Regions from separate parts of the Cellulomonas sp. JZ18 genome, predicted to be linked through region 3. Evidence: riboswitches for the same ligand, from Rfam matches in the RefSeq annotation. Region 3 holds a riboswitch; each other region holds the start of a gene.
The links. Region 3 has a riboswitch for S-adenosylmethionine ahead of GC089_RS00435 (methylenetetrahydrofolate reductase). Riboswitches for the same ligand answer to the same signal wherever they lie in the genome.
Positions count from the first base shown of each region.

Region 1: linked by a shared signal. The riboswitch ahead of GC089_RS01005 (hypothetical protein) and the one ahead of GC089_RS00435 (methylenetetrahydrofolate reductase) in region 3 are both predicted to bind S-adenosylmethionine.
Region 2: linked by a shared signal. The riboswitch ahead of GC089_RS03005 (rhodanese-like domain-containing protein) and the one ahead of GC089_RS00435 (methylenetetrahydrofolate reductase) in region 3 are both predicted to bind S-adenosylmethionine.

Region 1 covers NZ_CP045245.1:212,744-218,625, forward strand. Annotated here, with positions in the region: gene GC089_RS00990 (glycosyl hydrolase family 28-related protein) at 228-2,219, opposite strand; gene GC089_RS00995 (deoxyribonuclease IV) at 2,400-3,161, shown strand; gene GC089_RS01000 (hemerythrin domain-containing protein) at 3,312-3,794, shown strand; gene GC089_RS01005 (hypothetical protein) at 3,900-4,574, opposite strand; SAM riboswitch class IV at 4,591-4,704, opposite strand; gene GC089_RS01010 (DUF6318 family protein) at 4,771-5,400, shown strand; gene GC089_RS01015 (hypothetical protein) at 5,634-5,882, shown strand, end outside.
Region 2 covers NZ_CP045245.1:663,068-668,949, forward strand. Annotated here, with positions in the region: gene GC089_RS02990 (excinuclease ABC subunit UvrA) at 1-628, opposite strand, end outside; gene GC089_RS02995 (MerR family transcriptional regulator) at 808-1,539, shown strand; gene GC089_RS03000 (O-succinylhomoserine sulfhydrylase) at 1,613-2,869, opposite strand; gene GC089_RS03005 (rhodanese-like domain-containing protein) at 2,866-3,309, opposite strand; SAM riboswitch class I at 3,315-3,416, opposite strand; SAM riboswitch class IV at 3,662-3,775, shown strand; gene GC089_RS03010 (aminotransferase class V-fold PLP-dependent enzyme) at 3,807-5,249, shown strand; gene GC089_RS03015 (DUF2867 domain-containing protein) at 5,292-5,759, opposite strand; gene GC089_RS03020 (GNAT family N-acetyltransferase) at 5,831-5,882, shown strand, end outside.
Region 3 covers NZ_CP045245.1:86,347-92,228, reverse strand. Annotated here, with positions in the region: gene GC089_RS00455 (ATP-binding cassette domain-containing protein) at 1-10, opposite strand, end outside; gene GC089_RS00450 (TetR/AcrR family transcriptional regulator) at 81-1,256, shown strand; gene GC089_RS00445 (DNA-3-methyladenine glycosylase I) at 1,355-2,020, shown strand; gene GC089_RS00440 (hypothetical protein) at 2,073-2,294, shown strand; SAM riboswitch class I at 2,456-2,563, shown strand; gene GC089_RS00435 (methylenetetrahydrofolate reductase) at 2,655-3,749, shown strand; gene metE (5-methyltetrahydropteroyltriglutamate--homocysteine S-methyltransferase) at 3,756-5,882, shown strand, end outside.

The sequences.
Region 1 (5,882 bases), 130 kb from region 3:
GGGGTGGCGGGAGCAGGGTGGCGCCTCGATGTTTCGGGACGGCGCGGGCTCGGTGACCCCCGTGTGACGGGCGGGTGGCGGGGGTGGGCACGGCCTTCGCACGCCCCGTTGCCTCGAGCGACCGGGCGTCACTCTAACGGCGGAGCACGGGAGGGCCGCGGACGTCTCGGTCCGCGGCCCTCCGTGTCGCACCGACGGGGCTCGGCACCCCGCCAGCGGCAGCCCGATCAGCTCCGCGGCGGGTACTCCACGACGTACGCCGGCGTGCCGGTGTTCGAGTTGTCGACCTGTCCGCCGACCCCGTTCACCACGTGCCGGATCGTCCCGGCGCTGAGGTTGACGGTCATGACGTGCGTGAGACGCACGCCCGGCCGCTGCGGCACCTCGAACCCGTTCTCCGTGACGATCGAGGGGTTGTTCTGGTTGAAGACGTAGACGCCGCCGCCCCACAGCTGGTGCTCCCGGACGCGCTCGCCGACCTTGTACCCCGCCCAGCCGAGCGTGCCGTCGGGCTCGGTCCAGTCGGCCTGGGTCGGCGGGTCGTACGGCAGCTCGTTCTGGTAGAGCACGACGCGTCCGCGCTCGCCCTCCCACACGGTGTTGTGCTGCTGGAAGTGCTCGACGAACAGGCCGGTCGCCGTGACGTCGTCACCCGTGACGACCACGCCCGTGCGCCCGACGTTCGTGCGCCACCGCTCGGTGTCGCCGTTGACGCCCTCCGTGAAGCCCTCGACGCCGTGGTCGGCGCGCCACACCCACGTGTGGTCGACGAGGACGTCGTCGGCGTCGACCCGCAGCGCCACGTCCGTGGAGCCGAGGTGGGGGCCACCGACGCGGAAGTACACGTCGCTCAGGGTGATGGGGTCGAGACGCCGGCCCTTGTCGTGGCCGGGCCGGCCGCGGTCGAGGTCCTGCCCGTCGCGCCCGTGCCCGTGGCCGTTGCCGTGGCCGTTCCCGCGCGGGGCGGAGCCGACCTGCAGCAGCACGGGCGACTCCTGCGGCCCGGCGTCGATGGTCACGCCCGCGACGATCGCCCCCGGCACGTCCGCGACGCGCAGCGGCACCGCCCCGCCCGCCGACGTCAGCGTCGCGTGCCCGAGCCCCAGCACGACCGTCCCCGGCCGCTTCACCTCGATGCTGCGCGCGACGTCGTACACGCCCGGCGTCAGCAGCAGGTGCTTGCCGCGGGCCAGCTGCGCGTTGATCGTCTGGATCCTGTCGCCCGGCTTCGCGACGTGGAAGTCGCGCAGCGGCACCGACCGGCCGGGGGTCATGCCGTCCGCCCAGCTGATGCCGCGGGTGCCCTCGCGGGCCTGCGGCACCCGGACGTGCCAGCGTCCGCGCTGGTCGACGTACAGGTACGGCTTCTCGCGGCTCAGCGGCGTCTCGTCGAGCGTCGTGTACGGCGGGTTCGGGAACTCGGAGTCGTCCGGCGCCCCCTCGACGCCGGAGAACACCTGGTTCCACACCCCGTTCGACCAGCTGCGGACCACGCTGTTGCGCGTCAGCCACTGCTGCTGCGACCCGTTGGTCACGTCCCCGAACCGCGAGTCCGCGATGAACCCGCCGCTCGCGTACTGCGGCCCGGCCGTGCAGTAGTCCATGAGCGAGAAGCCGGGGTCGCCCTCGTCGGCGCGGACGTCGACGCGGCGCACCGAGACGGCCTGCGAGACGGCCCAGAAGTTCGCGGTGCGGCGGCAGTCGTCCTGCCCGGTGCCGTCGATGTCGAGCGTGAGGTTCGACAGCGTCCGCCAGAAGTTGACCAGCGCGATGCAGTTGGGGTTCGCGGGGTCGGGGTTGAGGCAGCGGTTGTAGGTCTCGATCTTGCCGTGGACGACGACGTCGGACGGCGAGCCGCCGAGGCCCGCGACCTCGGTGTAGTAGCCGACCTTCATCTGCAGCGGCTGCTCCGGCGTGCCGTACTCGCCGGGCAGGAACAGCAGCGCGTACCGGTCGGTGCTCATCTCGGCATCGACCTGCTGCGCGTGGATCTGGTCGACGCGGGCCTGGATGTCGGCGACGGGCATCGACGGGTCGAAGACGAGCACGTTGGCGCCCAGGGTGGGGTCGGACGTGCCGTGGCGGGCGAGGGTGTCGGGTGCCGCCGCCGACGCGGACGGGGCGCCGGCCGTCGCGACGGCGGTGAGCGCGGCGGCCGTGAGGGCGAGGACGCGGGCGCGGCCTCTCCTGGTGGTGGGGGCGTGCGTGGACGGGTCCATGCAGTGTTCCTCTTCCTTGAGCAACGAGAACGGACATCCGGAGCACACCACACCGCGACCGATTTGTCAGGACTCCGTGCAAATCCGGTTCGGGGGAACCGGCGGGTGGACGGCGGGCCGCGGGCTGTCGGTGGAGCGGGTTAGCCTGGCGCGACCCCGACCCCCTGTGAGGAGGCTGCTGTGGTGCTCATCGGCGCCCACGTGCGCGGCGACGACCCGATCGCCGCCGCGACGGAGGTGGACGCGCAGGCCGTGCAGCTGTTCCTGGCCGACCCGCAGGGCTGGAAGAAGCCCGTGCGGCGCCCGGACGCGGACGCGCTGATCGACTCCGGCCTGGGCATCTACGCGCACGCGCCGTACCTGGTGAACGTCGCGTCGACGAACAACCGGATCCGCATCCCGAGCCGCAACATGATCGCCCAGCACGCCGCCGCGGCCGCCGACCTCGGTGCGAAGGGCCTCATCGTGCACGGCGGGCACGTCGGCGACGGCGACGACATCGCGGTCGGCATCGACAACTGGCGCAAGACGTTCGCGCGCGCCGAGTTCCCCGTGCCGGTGCTCGTCGAGAACACCGCCGGCGGCGAGAACGCCTGCGCCCGCACGCTCGACCGCTGGGCGATGCTCTGGGACGCGATCGGCGAGTACGAGGTGGGCGTCTGCCTCGACACGTGCCACGCATGGGCGGCGGGGGAGGACCTCGAGACGATCGTCGAGCGGCTCACCGCGATCACCGGGCGCATCGACCTCGTGCACGCGAACAGCTCCCGGGACGAGCACGGGTCCAGCCGCGACCGGCACGCCAACTTCGCGACCGGGACCATCCCGCCGGAGCTCATCGCGCACGTCGTGCGCGAGGCCGGGTGCGACGCGGTGGTCGAGACCCCGGGCGAGGGGCAGGCGGACGACGTGGCGTTCCTGAAGGCGGCGCTCGCGGGCTGAGGCTTCGGGCCGTCCGGCGGCTCGTGCTCGTGGGCGCGGACGGACGCGTCGGTGGGCAGTGCGCGTCGCGCCCAGAGTGCTCTGCTGCGCCGCGGGTGCGGGCGCCGGCTCTTCCGTCCGCCCGTGCGCCGCCCCTACGGTCGTGCGCACATGCCTTCCGACGACCGCTCCCGCCTCGTCGCGTGGGACCGTCAGCTCCGCGACGTCCACGCCCGACTCCGTGACAGCCTCCAGATCGCGCGCGACGCGATCGACGACGCCGGCGAGCAGCCGGCCTCACCGCGCCTCGCCGCCGACCTGCGCCTCTTCTGCACCGGCTTCTGCGCCGCGCTCGACGGTCACCACCGCCGCGAGGACGACGTCATGTTCCCCGAGCTGCTCGCGCTCGACCCGTCCCTCGCCGACGTGCTCGCCCAGCTCACGCGCGACCACAGCGTGCTCGCCCAGCTGCTCGGCTCGCTCCAGCAGGCCGTCGACGCGGGCCACGACGCGGCCACCCTCCACCGCCACCTCGACGGCATCGAGGCGATCATGGAGACGCACTTCCGGTACGAGGAGAAGCGTCTGCTCGGGCCGCTGTCGCGGCTGGTCGTCGACCGCGAGCCGCAGGAGGTGCTGGGCCCGCTGGCGTAGGACGGGCCGGGGCGGCGAGCTGCGCGTCGCCGCCACCCCGCCGCCGCGTCTCGGCGTGAAGCGTTGTGGTCACGTGGCGTCCACAACGCTTCACGCGGTGGGAGGTCAGGTGCGAGGACGGTCCGGCGTCACCGGCTCCAGCACGACCTCGTAGCCGGCCCGGTTGAGCGCCTCGACGTGGTCCGTGCCGCCGGTGTGGCTGCCGGGCAGGTCGCCCGGCGACATCACCGCGTCCGCGTCCGACGGGAAGACCTGCGTCCGCCCGCCCCGCTCGTCGTGCTGCGCGAGGACGACGACGTGGTCGTACCGGCCCCAGCGCGTGCGCATCGGCGGGTCGAGCCGGTAGAGCGACGCCGTGTGCGGGAAGACCGCGACGAGCGTCGGGTCGGGCGGCAGCGCGCGGAGCAGGAACGCGTAGCGGGTGCCGGTCGGGCGGACCACACCCTCGACGCACGGGGACGCGACGCCGTCCGTCGCGACGCTGCGGTACCGCGAGCCGACGCGGACGACGCCGCCGTCGTGCAGGCGGACCGTCGGGTCTGCGGACGCCGCGTGCTCCGCGAAGGGCCCGGTGTCGTGCACCCACCAGCGGACGGTGGTGCCGCCGGACCGCACGGCGAGGACGACGTCGCCGTCCACCCCGGCCAGCCGGTACGCCTCACCGGTCGCGGACACGGCGGCACGCACCCGCCGCGCGGCGGGCACGTGCCCGGGCTCCTCGCACACGCAGCCGGTCTCGGGTGCGCCGAGGGGCGTCTCGATGTCGAACGGTGCGGCCATGGGTCCTCCCGCGGAGGTCGAGCGTCTTCCCGTGCCGGGCGGCGCGGGCGGATCTTCCTCCGGGGGCACCGTGCGCTCGCGCGGTTGCCAGTCGGCCGCGCCGGAGGACGTGAGGCCGAGCTTCCTGATCGAGCACGACTGTAGGCGCCGGCGCCGACACCGCATCCACAGGGTGGGCAGCGCTGGCGTGCGGGCTGTGCCCAACCGGTACTTTCCGGGCATGCAGGGGCGACGACGCTGGGGCAGAGCTGTGTCCGCGGGGCTGCTGGTCGGGCTGCTCGTGACCGGGTGCACGCGCGCCGAGCCGACCGAGCCGACGCCCGAGCCACCGTCGCCCGCCACGGAGACGGCGCGTCCGACGCCGACCCCCTCGCCGACGGTCGACCTCAGCGTCCCGCCCACGCGTCCGGAGGCGATGGCGACGCCGAGCGCCGACGGCGCGGCTGCGGCGGCGTCGTACTTCATCTCGCTGTACCCGTACGTGTACGTCACTGGCGACTTCACGGAGTGGGATGCGATGTCGGCACCCACATGCGAGTTCTGCTCGGAGTCTCGTGTCGATGTGCAACGCATGCTGGACGCCGGGAACAGCACGACTGGCGCCTCGGTCGAAGTTCTCAGCGCCGAGGGCATAGAGCTCTCCCATAGGGAGTGGTACTCGGCGCGACTGCGCGTGAAGCAGGGAGAAGGAGTGGAACTGGACTCAGCCGGCACGGTCGTCTCGAGCAACCCCGAGGCGGTGTATGACTTCGACTTTGCCATGACGTGGCTAGAGGGGGCGTGGCGAATCGACTCGGTCGGGCTGCACCCTGCGGGGCAGGAGTGACTGGCGTCGGTCTGAGGGTGTCCCTGGTGGCGGTGGTGGTCGCGTTGTCCGCCGCAACTGGCTCCTCGGGGGCAGGTCAGGGATGGAACGGCAGGGGAAGCGCAGAAGGGCACTTCGAGTTCACGGCCTGGCGCGCGCAGCAACTCGCGAAGCGGAACGAGGGCGCCGCTCCTGAGGTGCGGCTCGCCGAGTACCAGCGTGCCGCTGCATGCCGGGAGGCAGCTGGAGTCTGGGTGATCGGGAACGGCGACGGCAGCTGCGCGCCCGGCGCGAACCCCTCGGGCGCGTACGACTGCGGCGAAGACACGGTCCTGCTCCCGATGTGGCGGCGCGAACGCGCCACGCCGACGTCCGAGTGGGGGCAGTGGCAGCAGATCGACAATGGGGGTTGCGGGGCTGACATCCTTCCAGTCCTCACCGCCGAGGACTTCCGCCGGCTGCCCCTGCCCGCGCCGGTCCTCAACGTGCAGCCGGCGGCGGAC
Region 2 (5,882 bases), 580 kb from region 3:
TGCCCTCCGGCCCGTGCAGGAGGATGCGGCGCTGCTCCGGGGTGTACGTGGAGATCTTCGCGTCGGGGTCGAAGAAGCCCGAGCTCACGAAGATCCGCCAGTACCACCCGTCGACCTGGTAGTTCGGGAAGTCGATCGCGCCCTCGTTCAGGCTCTTGTCCGGGTGGACCAGCGCGTCCTCGTCGATCGCCGCGACCGACCCGACGCCCTCGCAGCCCGGGCACCAGCCGCGCGGGTCGTTGAACGAGAACGCGGTCGGCGTGCCGAGGTTCGGCGTCCCGAGGCGCGCCCACAGGCGCCGGAGCATCGCGTAGGCGTCCGTGACGGTGCCGACGGTGGAGCGGGCGTTGCCGCCCATCGGCTCCTGGTCGACGACGATCGACGCGGTGAGGCCGGTCAGGGAGTCGGCGTCGGGCTGCGCGCTCTGCGGCAGGAAGTTCTGCACGAACGCGCTGTGGGTCTCGTTGAGCAGCCGCTGCGACTCGGCGGCGATCGTGTCGAACGCGATCGACGACTTGCCGGAGCCGGACACGCCGGTGAACACGGTGAGGCGGCGCTTGGGCACGTCGAGGTCGACGTCCTGCAGGTTGTTCTCACGGGCACCGCGGATGGCGATGACGTCGGGCACGGCTGCTCCTCGGGGCGGGGTGGGCGGCACGGCGGTACCGACCGGCGGGGGAGCCCGGAGTCACCGGGTCCCGGCCGGCCGGGGGACGCTTCGAGCGTACGGTTGACGTACACGTGCAGGGTTGCGGCAGAAGCGGCCAGGGGATGTCCGCGTCCGACCCTCAACTCCCGGGAGGTGGTGTGGGCGCTGGCTGGCGCACGGTCGACGTCGCGCGTGCCGCGGGCGTCTCCGCCCAGGCGGTGCGGCTGTACGCCGGGTACGGGGTGCTGGGGGAGGTGCCGCGGGCCGCGAACGGGTACCGCGCGTGGACGGCCCGGCACGCGGACCTCGCCGTCGCCTACCGCGCGCTCGCGGCCGCGTACGGGGGCGAGACGGCCCGGCGGGTCCTGCGCGCGGTGCACGCGGGCGAGCTGCGGTCCGCCTTCACCGCGGTCGACGCCGCGCACGCCGCGTGGCACGCCGAGCGTCAGCGCCTCGACCGCCTCGAGCGCGCGCTGGCCGAGCTCGCGGACGACGACCCCGGTGACGCCGGTGCCGTCGCGGCCGCGGCGTCCGAGGCGGCGGGGACGACCATGACCGTCGGCGAGGTGGCCGACGCGCTCGGCGTCCGCACGTCGGCGCTGCGCGTCTGGGAGGGCGCCGGCCTGCTCCGTCCGGCGCGGGACGCCCGGACGGGGCACCGCCGGTACTCCGACGCCGACGTCCGGGACGCCCGCGCGGTGCAGCTGCTGCGCAGCACCGGCGCCCCGCTGGAGGCGATCCGCCCGGTGCTGGACGCGTTGCGGGCGCACGCGGACGTCGCGACGCTGCGCGCCGCCGTCGACCGGCGCCGCGACGTGCTCGACGCGGTCGCCCGCGCGCGCGTCGCCGCGATCGCCCAGCTGCACCGCGTGCTGCCGCCGACCGCCTGAGCACCCCCGGCGCCAGCGTCCGCGGCCGTGCCGGGACACGTCCTCGCCGCCCGGACCGGCGCGACGCAGCCCGTCAGCGCGACAGCGTCGACAGCCCCCGCTCGAGGTCGTCCCGCAGGTCCTCGACGTCCTCCAGCCCGACCGAGAGCCGCACGGTCGCCTCCCCGATGCCGACCGCCGCCCGACCGGCGGCGCCGAGCTTGCGGTGCGTCGTCGTGGCCGGGTGCGTCGCGATCGACTTCGCGTCGCCCAGGTTGTTCGAGATGTCCACCACGCGCAGCGCGTCGAGCACGCCGAACGTCGCCTTCTTCGCCACGTCGGCGCTCGCGTCGCCGGGCACCGCGAGGTCGAACGTCACGACCGTGCCGCCGCCGCTCTGCTGCGCCCGGGCCAGGTCGTGCTGCGGGTGCGAGGGAAGGAACGGGTAGCGCACGCGCGCCACGCCCGGGTGCTGCTCGAGCCACGTCGCGAGCTCGAGCGCGGACGCCGCCTGGTGGCGCACGCGCACGCTCATCGTCTCCAGGCCCTTGAGCAGGACCCAGGCGTTGAACGGCGACAGCGACGGTCCCGTGTTGCGGATGAGGGTCTGCACGGGGCCGTGGACGAACCCCTCGGACCCGAGGATCGCGCCGCCGAGCACGCGGCCCTGCCCGTCGATGTGCTTGGTCGCGGAGTACACGACGACGTCGGCGCCGTGCTCCAGCGGCCGGGAGAACACGGGCGTGGCGAACACGTTGTCGACGACGACGACGGCGCCGGCCGCGTGCGCGAGGCGGCTGACGGCGGCGATGTCGACCAGGTCCTGCATGGGGTTCGACGGCGTCTCGAAGAACACCACGTCGGCGGGTGTGGCGAGCGCGGCCTCCCACTGCTCGGGCACGTGGCCGTCGACGTAGTCGGTCCGCACGCCCCACTTCGCGAGGATCTCGTCGAAGATGACGACCGACGAGCCGAACAGCGCGCGCGCCGCGACCACGCGCGACCCCTGGCGCACGAGCGCGGCGAGCGTCGTGAACACCGCGGACATGCCGGTCGCCGTCGCGTACGCGGCCTCGGCGCCGTCGAGCAGGCGCAGGCGCTCCTCGAACGTGGAGACCGTCGGGTTCCCGTACCGGGAGTAGAGGAAGCGGTCGACCTCGCCCGCGAAGCCCGCCTCGGCCTCCGCGGCGGACGCGTACGCGTACCCCTGCGTGAGGAACAGGCCCTCGGAGAGCTCGCCGAACCCGCTGCGGACCAGCCCGCCGCGCACCGCGAGGGTGTCGGGGCGCAGGGTGGAGCGGTCGGTGCGGTGGTCGTCCCAGTCACCGGGCCCCGGGACGCGCGCGCTCACGGCTGCACCCACGGCAGGCCGGCGGCGCGCCAGCCCTCGTGCCCGCGGTGGCCGTCCGGGCCGGTCGGGCCCTCGAAGCCCTCCAGCACGTTGTACGCCGGGCCGAAGCCCGCCGCGGTGGCCGCCTGGGCGGCACCGATCGACCGCTGGCCCGAGCGGCACAGGAACACGACCGGCCGGCCGTCGCCCGGCGTCACGCCGGTAGCCGCGAGCTGGTCGAGGAACTGCGGGTTGGGACGCCCGGACGGGTACGAGACCCACTCGACGAGCGCGGCGTGCCGGCCGAGCTCGCGCAGGTCCGGCACGCCGACGTACCGCCACTCGGCGTCGGTGCGCACGTCGACGAGCACGGCGTCCGGCTCCTCGCGCAGCAGCTCCCAGGCCTGCGTCGGCGTGATGTCGCCCGCGTACCCCGCGGCGGGGCGTGGCTGCACGGCCATGCGTCCTCCCATCGGTCTGGCGGTAGCACCCTCGTCCGGGCCCGTGCGGGTCCCGCGGGTTGCTGCGGCGTCGTCGAGCCAGATCTCTCGGCCGCTCTGGATGGTCGCCGGTGATGCTACGCCGGACGCGGAGGGGCGCGGCCGCGCGTCTCACGACGGCGCCGCCCCGCCGAGCGCGCCACTCGTCGGGCGAGCGCGCCAGTCATGTCCGGTGCGCTCGGCCGGTACCGGGCGCGCTCGGCGCGACGGGTCCGTCCGGGTGACGGGGTCGTGAGACGGGGCGTCTCGGATCGAGAGACGGACGGCGTGTCCGCGTTGACACCCGCCGCGGCGCACGCCGATCCTCGACGCAGGTCATGAGCGCCAGCGCGAAGCCCCGGCTCGCTGGCCGGCAACCCTCCTCCGCGGTGGGGTGCCCCGGGTGACGACCTGGCCGCGCGCCGCCCGGTGCCGGCAAGCGCGGGACCCGCGGGGTCCCTCCGGCAGTGGAGGTACGCATGACCACGATCACCGAGCTCCTCGCGTGTGCGGACGAGGTGTCCGGCACCGCCACCGCCCCCGTCGCCGCGGCGCCGGGCGTCGGACCCCTCCTGCCCGTCGTGGGCGCCTCGACGACCGTCCCGCTCGTGGACGGCACGAGCCGCACCTACGCGAACCTCGACTGCGCCGCGAGCGCGCCCGCGCTCGAGTCCGTCGCGGCCCGCGTCGCCGAGGTCCTGCCGCTGTACGCGTCGGTGCACCGCGGTGCGGGCTACCTCTCGCAGGTCTCCACCGCCCTCTACGAGGCGTCCCGCCAGGCCGTCGCCCGCTTCGTCGGTGCCCGCGAGGACGACGTCTGCGTCATCACGCGCAACACGACGGACTCGCTCAACCTCCTGGCCGGGGTCGTCCCGGACGGTGGTCGCGTGCTCGTCCTCGACGTGGAGCACCACGCGAACCTGCTGCCCTGGGTGCAGCGCGGCACGGGTGCGCACGCGGGCGAGACCCGCACGGCCACCGTGCTCGCGCTGCGGCCCACCGTCGCGCAGACGCTGGCCGCGCTCCGCGAGGAGCTCGCGCGCACGCCCTACGCGCTGCTGGCGCTCACCGGCGCGTCGAACGTGACCGGCGAGGCCCTCCCGCTGGCCGAGGTCGTCGCGCTCGCCCACGCCACCGGCACCCGGGTCGCGGTCGACGGTGCGCAGCTGGTGCCGCACCGCGGCTTCTCGCTCGCGGCGACGGGCGTCGACTACGTCGCGTTCTCCGGGCACAAGACGTACGCCCCCTACGGCGCGGGCGCGCTCGTGGGCCGCCGGGACTGGCTCGACACCGGGACCCCGTACCTCGCCGGCGGCGGCGCGGTGCGCGACGTGCGCGCGGACCGCACCCTGTGGCAGCCGGCCCCGGCGCGGCACGAGGCGGGCTCGCCGAACGTCATCGGCGCGATCGCCCTCGCGCAGGCGTGCGACACGCTCGCCGAGCTGCCGGCCGGCGCGCTGGAGGCGCACGAGCAGGCGCTGCGCACCCGCCTCGTCGAGGGGCTGGCGACGATCGACGGCGTGCGCGTCGCCCGCATCTGGCCGGACTCGACGGACCCCGTCGGCGTCGTCACGTTCACCGTGGGCGACCTCAACCCCGGCCTGGTCGCCGCCTACCTGTCCGCCGAGCACGGCATCGGCGTGCGCGACGGCCGCTTCTGCGCCCACCCGCTGCTCGCGCACCTCGGCGCGTCCCAGGGGGCGGTCCGCGCGTCCATCGGCGTCGGCACCACCGCGGAGCACGTCGACCGGCTCGTCACGGCGCTGGCGGCGCTCGTGGCGCGCGGCACGGGCGCCGGGTACGAGGTGGTGGACGGCTGCTGGTCGGTCGTCGACGACCCGCGGCCCCTCGTCGAGGTGCGCGGCCTGGACCACCTCGCGGCGACCGCGGCCGCCGCGTGCGGACCGGCCGTCGACGACTGAGCCACGCCCCCCGCGAGCGGCGGCCCCGGCCGGCTCGCGACCTCAGCCCGCGAGCCGCCGCGCCGCCCGGCGCAGCATCGCGGTCACGACCACGGGGTGCACCACCTGGACGACGCCGAAGTACAGCCGGCCCCGCCACCCGTGCAGACGGACCGCGGTCGTGACGCGCACGAGCCGGGCCGGCACGTCCACGGCGACGCCGCACCGGAAGTCGAGGTGGACGTCGTCGTGCGCGATCAGCGCCTCGTCACCGGACACCTCCGTGACCGCGAACGCGTCCCGCGGGGCCGGCGGGATCCGCAGCAGCGGGACGAGCGCCTGCCGCACCGCCAGCGCGGCGAGCACCCACCGCGGCATGGCCGCGGGCGAGAAGACCGTGCGGGCCCACGTCTGCGGGTCCGTCGGTGCGCCGGCGGGCAGCGGGGCGATGACCGCGTCGGCGAAGTCGGGCGCGGGCACGTCGCGCAGGGCCAGGGACCAGGGCGGTGACGGGGCGTCGGTGGGCTGCACGGCGGCGACGCTAGCGCGGGCCACCTGAGACGACGCCGAGCCGGCCGGCGCACGCGTGCCACCCTGCGGACGTGGAGCACGACATCGTCCTCACCGGTCACGGCGTCCGCCTCGTCCCGCTCG
Region 3 (5,882 bases):
GCTCCTCCATCACGCACCTCCTTCTGTGTACGTCGCAAACTGTGTGTGTATGTCATACACACTTGTAGGATCGGGAGTCAATGGACGACGACCGATCGACCCCCACGACCGCCGACGACGACCCGGCCGCACGGCGCGAGGCCGAACGCGCCCGCCGCGACCGCGAGAAGGCGGAGCGCGCGGCGCAGAAGGAGGCCGAGCGCGCCCGGCGCGACGCCGAGCAGGCGCGCCGGCAGGCCGAGAAGGACGAGCGCGACGCCCGCCGTGCCGCCGAGCGTCGCGAGCGCGAGCGCGCGCGTGCCGACGCCGAGCGGGCGAAGGAGGACGAGCAGCGCCGCCGGGAGCGCGAGCGCGAGGCGGCCGACGCCGCGCGTGAGGCGGCACGCGCGCTGCGGGAGGCCGAGCAGGCGGACCGCGCCGCGGCGCTCGCACGGCGCCGCGCCGTGCGCGAGGCCGAGAAGGCGCGTCGGCAGGCCGAGCGCGCGGACCCGGACGTCGCGACCCCGCCGGACCTCGCGGACCTCCCGCCGGACCTCGCCGTCCTGTGGCGCGGCTCCGCACCCGCACGGCGCGGTCCGCGCCCCGGGCTGTCGCTCGAGCAGATCGCCGACGCCGGCATCGCGCTGGCCGACGCCGAGGGCCTCGAGGCGGTGTCGATGGCACGGCTGGCGGAGTCCCTCGGCTTCACGACCATGTCGCTCTACCGCTACGTCACGAGCAAGGACGAGGTCCTCATGCTCATGGCCGACCGCGCGGCCGGACGCCCTCCGCACGTCGGCCCCGAGGTCGGCGGCTGGCGCGAGCGGACCGAGCTGCTGCTCGAGCTGCAGCGGCCCGTCCTCGCCGCCCACCCCTGGCTGGCCCGCACGACGAGCACGATCTTCGCCGTCGGTCCCAACCGGCTCGCGTGGATGGACGCGATGCTCGCGTGCCTCGAGGACACGCGGCTGACGGAGCCCGAGAAGCTGTCGGTGGTCGGGGTGCTGTCGAGCCACCAGCTCGACTGGGCGCGGCTGATCGACGCGTACACGGTGCGCGAGCGGGCCGCCGGCGACGACGAGCCCGCCGACCCGGACGCGGTGATCGCCCGGCTCGTCGACCCCGCGACGCAGCCGGCGCTGGCGCGCGCCGTCGCCGGCGGCGCCCTCGACCCGGCCGCGGCGCCCCCCGGTCCCACGGGGACCGGGCTCGACTTCGGCACCCGCGTCATCCTCGACGGCATCGCCGCGCTCGTGGAGCGGCGCGCGCAGGACTGACGGCACCGACCCGACCCCAGCCCGACCGTCCCGCCCGTCCCTGCACACGGCGGAGCCCGACACGCCGGGATGTCGGCGGGGACGAGCAGACTCGCCGCATGACCGAGACCCCCGTCCCGCCCGGCGGCTCCCCCGGGGACGCCCTGCCGCTGGTCGCCGGCCGCTGCTTCGGCGACGGCGACCCGCTCTACGCCGCTTACCACGACGAGGAGTGGGGCGTGCCCGTGCACGACGAGCACGCGCTGTTCGAGCGCCTCGCGCTCGAGGCGTTCCAGTCCGGACTCGCCTGGATCACGATCCTGCGCAAGCGGCCGGCGTTCCGCACCGCGTTCGCCGGCTTCGACCCCGAGGTGGTGGCGCGCTTCGGCGACGGCGACGTGGCCCGCCTGCTCGCCGACGCCTCGATCGTGCGCAACCGGGCCAAGATCGAGGCGACGATCGCCAACGCGCGCGCCGTGCTCGCGCTGCACGAGGCGGGGCGCAGCCTCGACGAGGTGCTCTGGTCGCACGCGCCGCAGGGAACGCGCACGCGTCCGAGCGGCGGCGCCGACGTGCCGGCCACGACGCCGGAGTCCCGCGCGCTGGCGCGCGAGCTGCGCGGCCTGGGGTTCCGGTTCGTCGGGCCGACCACCGCGTACGCGGCCATGCAGGCGTGCGGCGTCGTCGACGACCACGTCGCGACCTGCCCGGTGGCGCTGCGCCGTTCGGGCGCGTCCGTGACCGGCGCACCGGGCGGAGCGCGTCCCGGTGCTCCACTGGGGTGACACGCGGTCCGGACGCGTGTCCAGGACCAGCGACGGGACTAGGGTGCCCGGCATGGTGGACCAGCGGGACGGCGAGGGACGGCACGACGCCGTGCGCGCCGCACACGACGCGTGGGAGAGCGCCGACGCGCCCGACCCCAGCGTCCTGGCCGCCGTCCAGGACGGTTTGCTCGCCGTACCCGCCGGCTCGCCGACGGCGTGGTTCGGCGTGCCGAGGCCGCGCCCCTCGCGCGAGCAGCCGCCGCCGGACGGGCTCCGCCGCCGCCAGCGCTGACGCGACGACGCCGAACGTCGCGCGCTCGGGCCGCCGAGGGCGACCCCCGTCGGCACACGTCCTCACCCGCTCAGGGCGCGCCTGACCGCCCCGCGACACGCCGCGTCTCATGCAGCGGTCACCCCTGTCCGCCATACGGGACCGCTCGCTACGCTTCACGCCGACCATCCAGAGCGGCCGAGAGACCTGGCTCAGCGACGCCGCAGCAACCCCCCTCCTCGTCGAGGGTGTGGGTGCTTCCGCCAGGAACGATGGAGTGACGATGATCGTGCGCCCTGACGTCGCCGACCCCACGGACGGCGGCACGTCCTGCCTGGCCGCCGCCCGCCCTCGTCCCCGGCCCTGCGCCGGGACGCCGCGATGACCGCCGTGGCGGACGCGCGGGCCGCGAGTGCCCCCGCCGACGGGCGCGCGCCGGTCGACGGGCACGCGCCGGCCACCCGCGCCGCGCGCCGGCGGGCCCCCGCGGCCGCGCTCGACCGGCCGACCGTGTCGTTCGAGCTGTTCCCGCCGCGCGACGTCGACGCCGCGCCCCGCCTGTGGGCGACCGTCCGGGAGCTCGAGGCCGCCGAGCCCGACTTCGTGTCGGTGACCTACGGCGCCTCCGGGAAGACCCGCGAGACGACGCGCGCCCTGGTCACGCGCCTGCTCCGGGAGACGACGCTGAACCCGATCGCGCACCTCACCTGCGTGGGCACCTCGCGCGCGGAGGTCGCGGCCGTGGTCGAGGAGTTCCTCGACGAGGGCGTGCGCGCGTTCCTCGCGCTGCGGGGCGACCCGCCCGCCGGGCAGGCGGACTGGCAGCCGCACCCGGAGGGCGTCGCCACCGCCGCCGAGCTCGTCGCGCTGCTGCGCGAGGTCGAGCAGCGCCGGTGCGCGGGCTCGCCCGCGCAGGCGGTGCGGGCGCGCGTGCGGCCGCTGTCGCTCGCCGTCGCCGCGTTCCCGCGCGGCAACCAGGCCACCGGCGGGACCCGGCAGCAGGACGTGCAGGCGCTGCTCGCCAAGCAGGAGGCCGGCGCCGACTTCGCCATCACGCAGGTGTTCTTCGACGCCGAGGCGTACCTGGGCCTCGTCGCCGAGGCCCGTCGGGCGGGGGTGACGATCCCGATCGTCCCGGGGATCATCCCCACGACCGACCCGGCCCGGCTGCTGCGCGTGCAGGAGCTGACGGGGGTGCCCGTCCCGCGCACGCTCCTGGACCTGCTCGGGTCGGTGGACGACCCGCTCGAGCGCCACCGACGCGGCATCCGCGCGGGCGTCGACCTGGTCCGGGCGGTGCTCGACGGCGGCGCACCCGGCGTCCACGTCTACACGTTCAACAAGCACGAGGCGGCACTCGACCTGCTCGACGGCGCCGACCTGCGCGGAGGCCGCCCGGCCGCCGCCGTCCCCACGACGTCCACCGAGCCCGCCGGCGACCTTGCCGTCGGGCCCACCCCGACACCGGCGAGGTAACCCGTCATGACCGACACCGCCACCACGACCCCGGCCCCGGCGTTCCCCGCCGGCTCCGTGCTGGGCTACCCCCGCATCGGCCCGCGCCGCGAGCTGAAGAAGGCGCTCGAGGCGTTCTGGGCCGGCCGCACCACGGCCGAGGAGGTCGAGGCCGTCGCCGCCGACCTGCGCCGCCGCACCCGCACCCGGCTCGCCGAGCTCGGGCTCGCCGCCGACGCCCCGGCGATCCCCAGCGCCTTCTCCTTCTACGACCACGTCCTCGACGCCGCGGCGCTCGTCGGCGCGGTGCCGGCGCGCTTCGCCGACCTGCAGGACGCGGACGGCCGCCTCGACCTCGCCGGCTACTCGACGGTCGCGCGCGGACGGGGCGACGACCTGCCGCTCGAGATGACGAAGTGGTTCGACACGAACTACCACTACCTCGTCCCCGAGATCGGCCCGGACACGACGTTCCGGTACGCGAGCGACCGCCCGGTCGCCGAGTTCGCGGAGGGCCTGGCGGACGGCGTCCTCACGCGTCCCGTCGTCGTCGGCCCGGTCACCTTCCTCGCGCTGTCCAAGCCGACCGAGGACGCACCCGCCGGCTTCGGCCCGCTGGACCGCCTCGACGACCTGCTCCCCGTCTACGCGCGCCTGCTCACCGAGCTCGCCGCCGCGGGGGCCACCTGGGTGCAGCTCGACGAGCCCGCGCTCGTGTCGGACTCGATCGGCGTGCCCGCCGAGGAGCTGTACGAGGCGACGACGCGGGCCTACCGCGCCCTGGCCACCGAGCTCGCGCGCCCGCAGCGGCCGGCGATCCTCGTCGCGGCGCCCTACGGCGACCTCGGGCCGGCGCTGCCCGTGCTCGCGGCCACCGACGTCGAGGGCATCGCGCTCGACCTCGTCCGCGGTGAGGCGCCCTCCGTCGTCGCGCCCGGCCTGGGCACCAAGACGGTCGTCGGCGGCGTCGTCGACGGCCACAACATCTGGCGTGCGGACCTCGACAAGAAGCTCGCCGTGCTCGAGCAGCTCGAGACGCTCGCCGCCCGGGCGGTCACCGTCGGCACGTCCACGTCGCTGTTCCACGTCCCGCACACGGTGGAGGACGAGCCCGCTCTCGACCGCACGCTGGTGTCCTGGCTGGCGTTCGCCGACGAGAAGGTCCGCGAGGTCGCGACGCTCGCCGAGGGCCTGACCGAGGGCCGCGAGGCGATCCACGAGCAGCTCCTGGCCGCGTCCGAGGCCGTCCGCAGCCGCGCGACCGCCCCGGGCGTCGTCCGCCCGGAGGTCCGCGAGCGCGCCGCCGCCCTCACGGACGAGCAGTTCCGCCGCGGCCCGTTCGCCGAGCGCAAGGCCGCCCAGGCCGAGCGCCTGCGGCTCCCGGCCCTGCCGACCACGACCATCGGCTCGTTCCCGCAGACACCGGAGATCCGCAAGGCCCGTGCCGCGTTCGGCAAGGGCGAGCTGACCGCGGAGCAGTACGAGGACGAGATGAAGGCGGAGATCCGCCGCGTCGTCGAGCTGCAGGAGCGCATCGGCCTGGACGTGCTCGTCCACGGCGAGCCCGAGCGCAACGACATGGTCCAGTACTTCGCGGAGAACCTCGACGGGTTCGCGGTCACGCAGAACGGCTGGGTCCAGTCCTACGGCTCGCGCTGCACGCGCCCGTCGATCCTGTGGGGCGACGTCTCGCGCCCGGCGCCCATCACGGTCGCGTGGTCGACGTACACGCAGTCGCTCACCGAGAAGCCGGTCAAGGGCATGCTCACCGGCCCGGTGACGATCCTCGCGTGGTCGTTCGTCCGCGACGACCAGCCGCTCGGCGACACCGCGAACCAGGTGGCCCTCGCGCTGCGGGACGAGATCGCCGACCTCGAGGCCGCCGGCATCGGCATCGTCCAGGTCGACGAGCCCGCCCTGCGCGAGCTGCTCCCGCTCCGGGAGAAGGACCACGCGGCGTACCTCGACTGGTCGGTGCGCTCGTTCCGGCTCTCGACGGCCGGTGTGCGACCGGAGACGCAGATCCACACGCACCTGTGCTACTCGGAGTTCGGCGAGATCATGGACGCGATCGACGGCCTCGACGCGGACGTGACGAGCATCGAGGCGGCCCGCTCGAAGATGGAGATCCTCGGCGACATCGCCGCGGCGGGC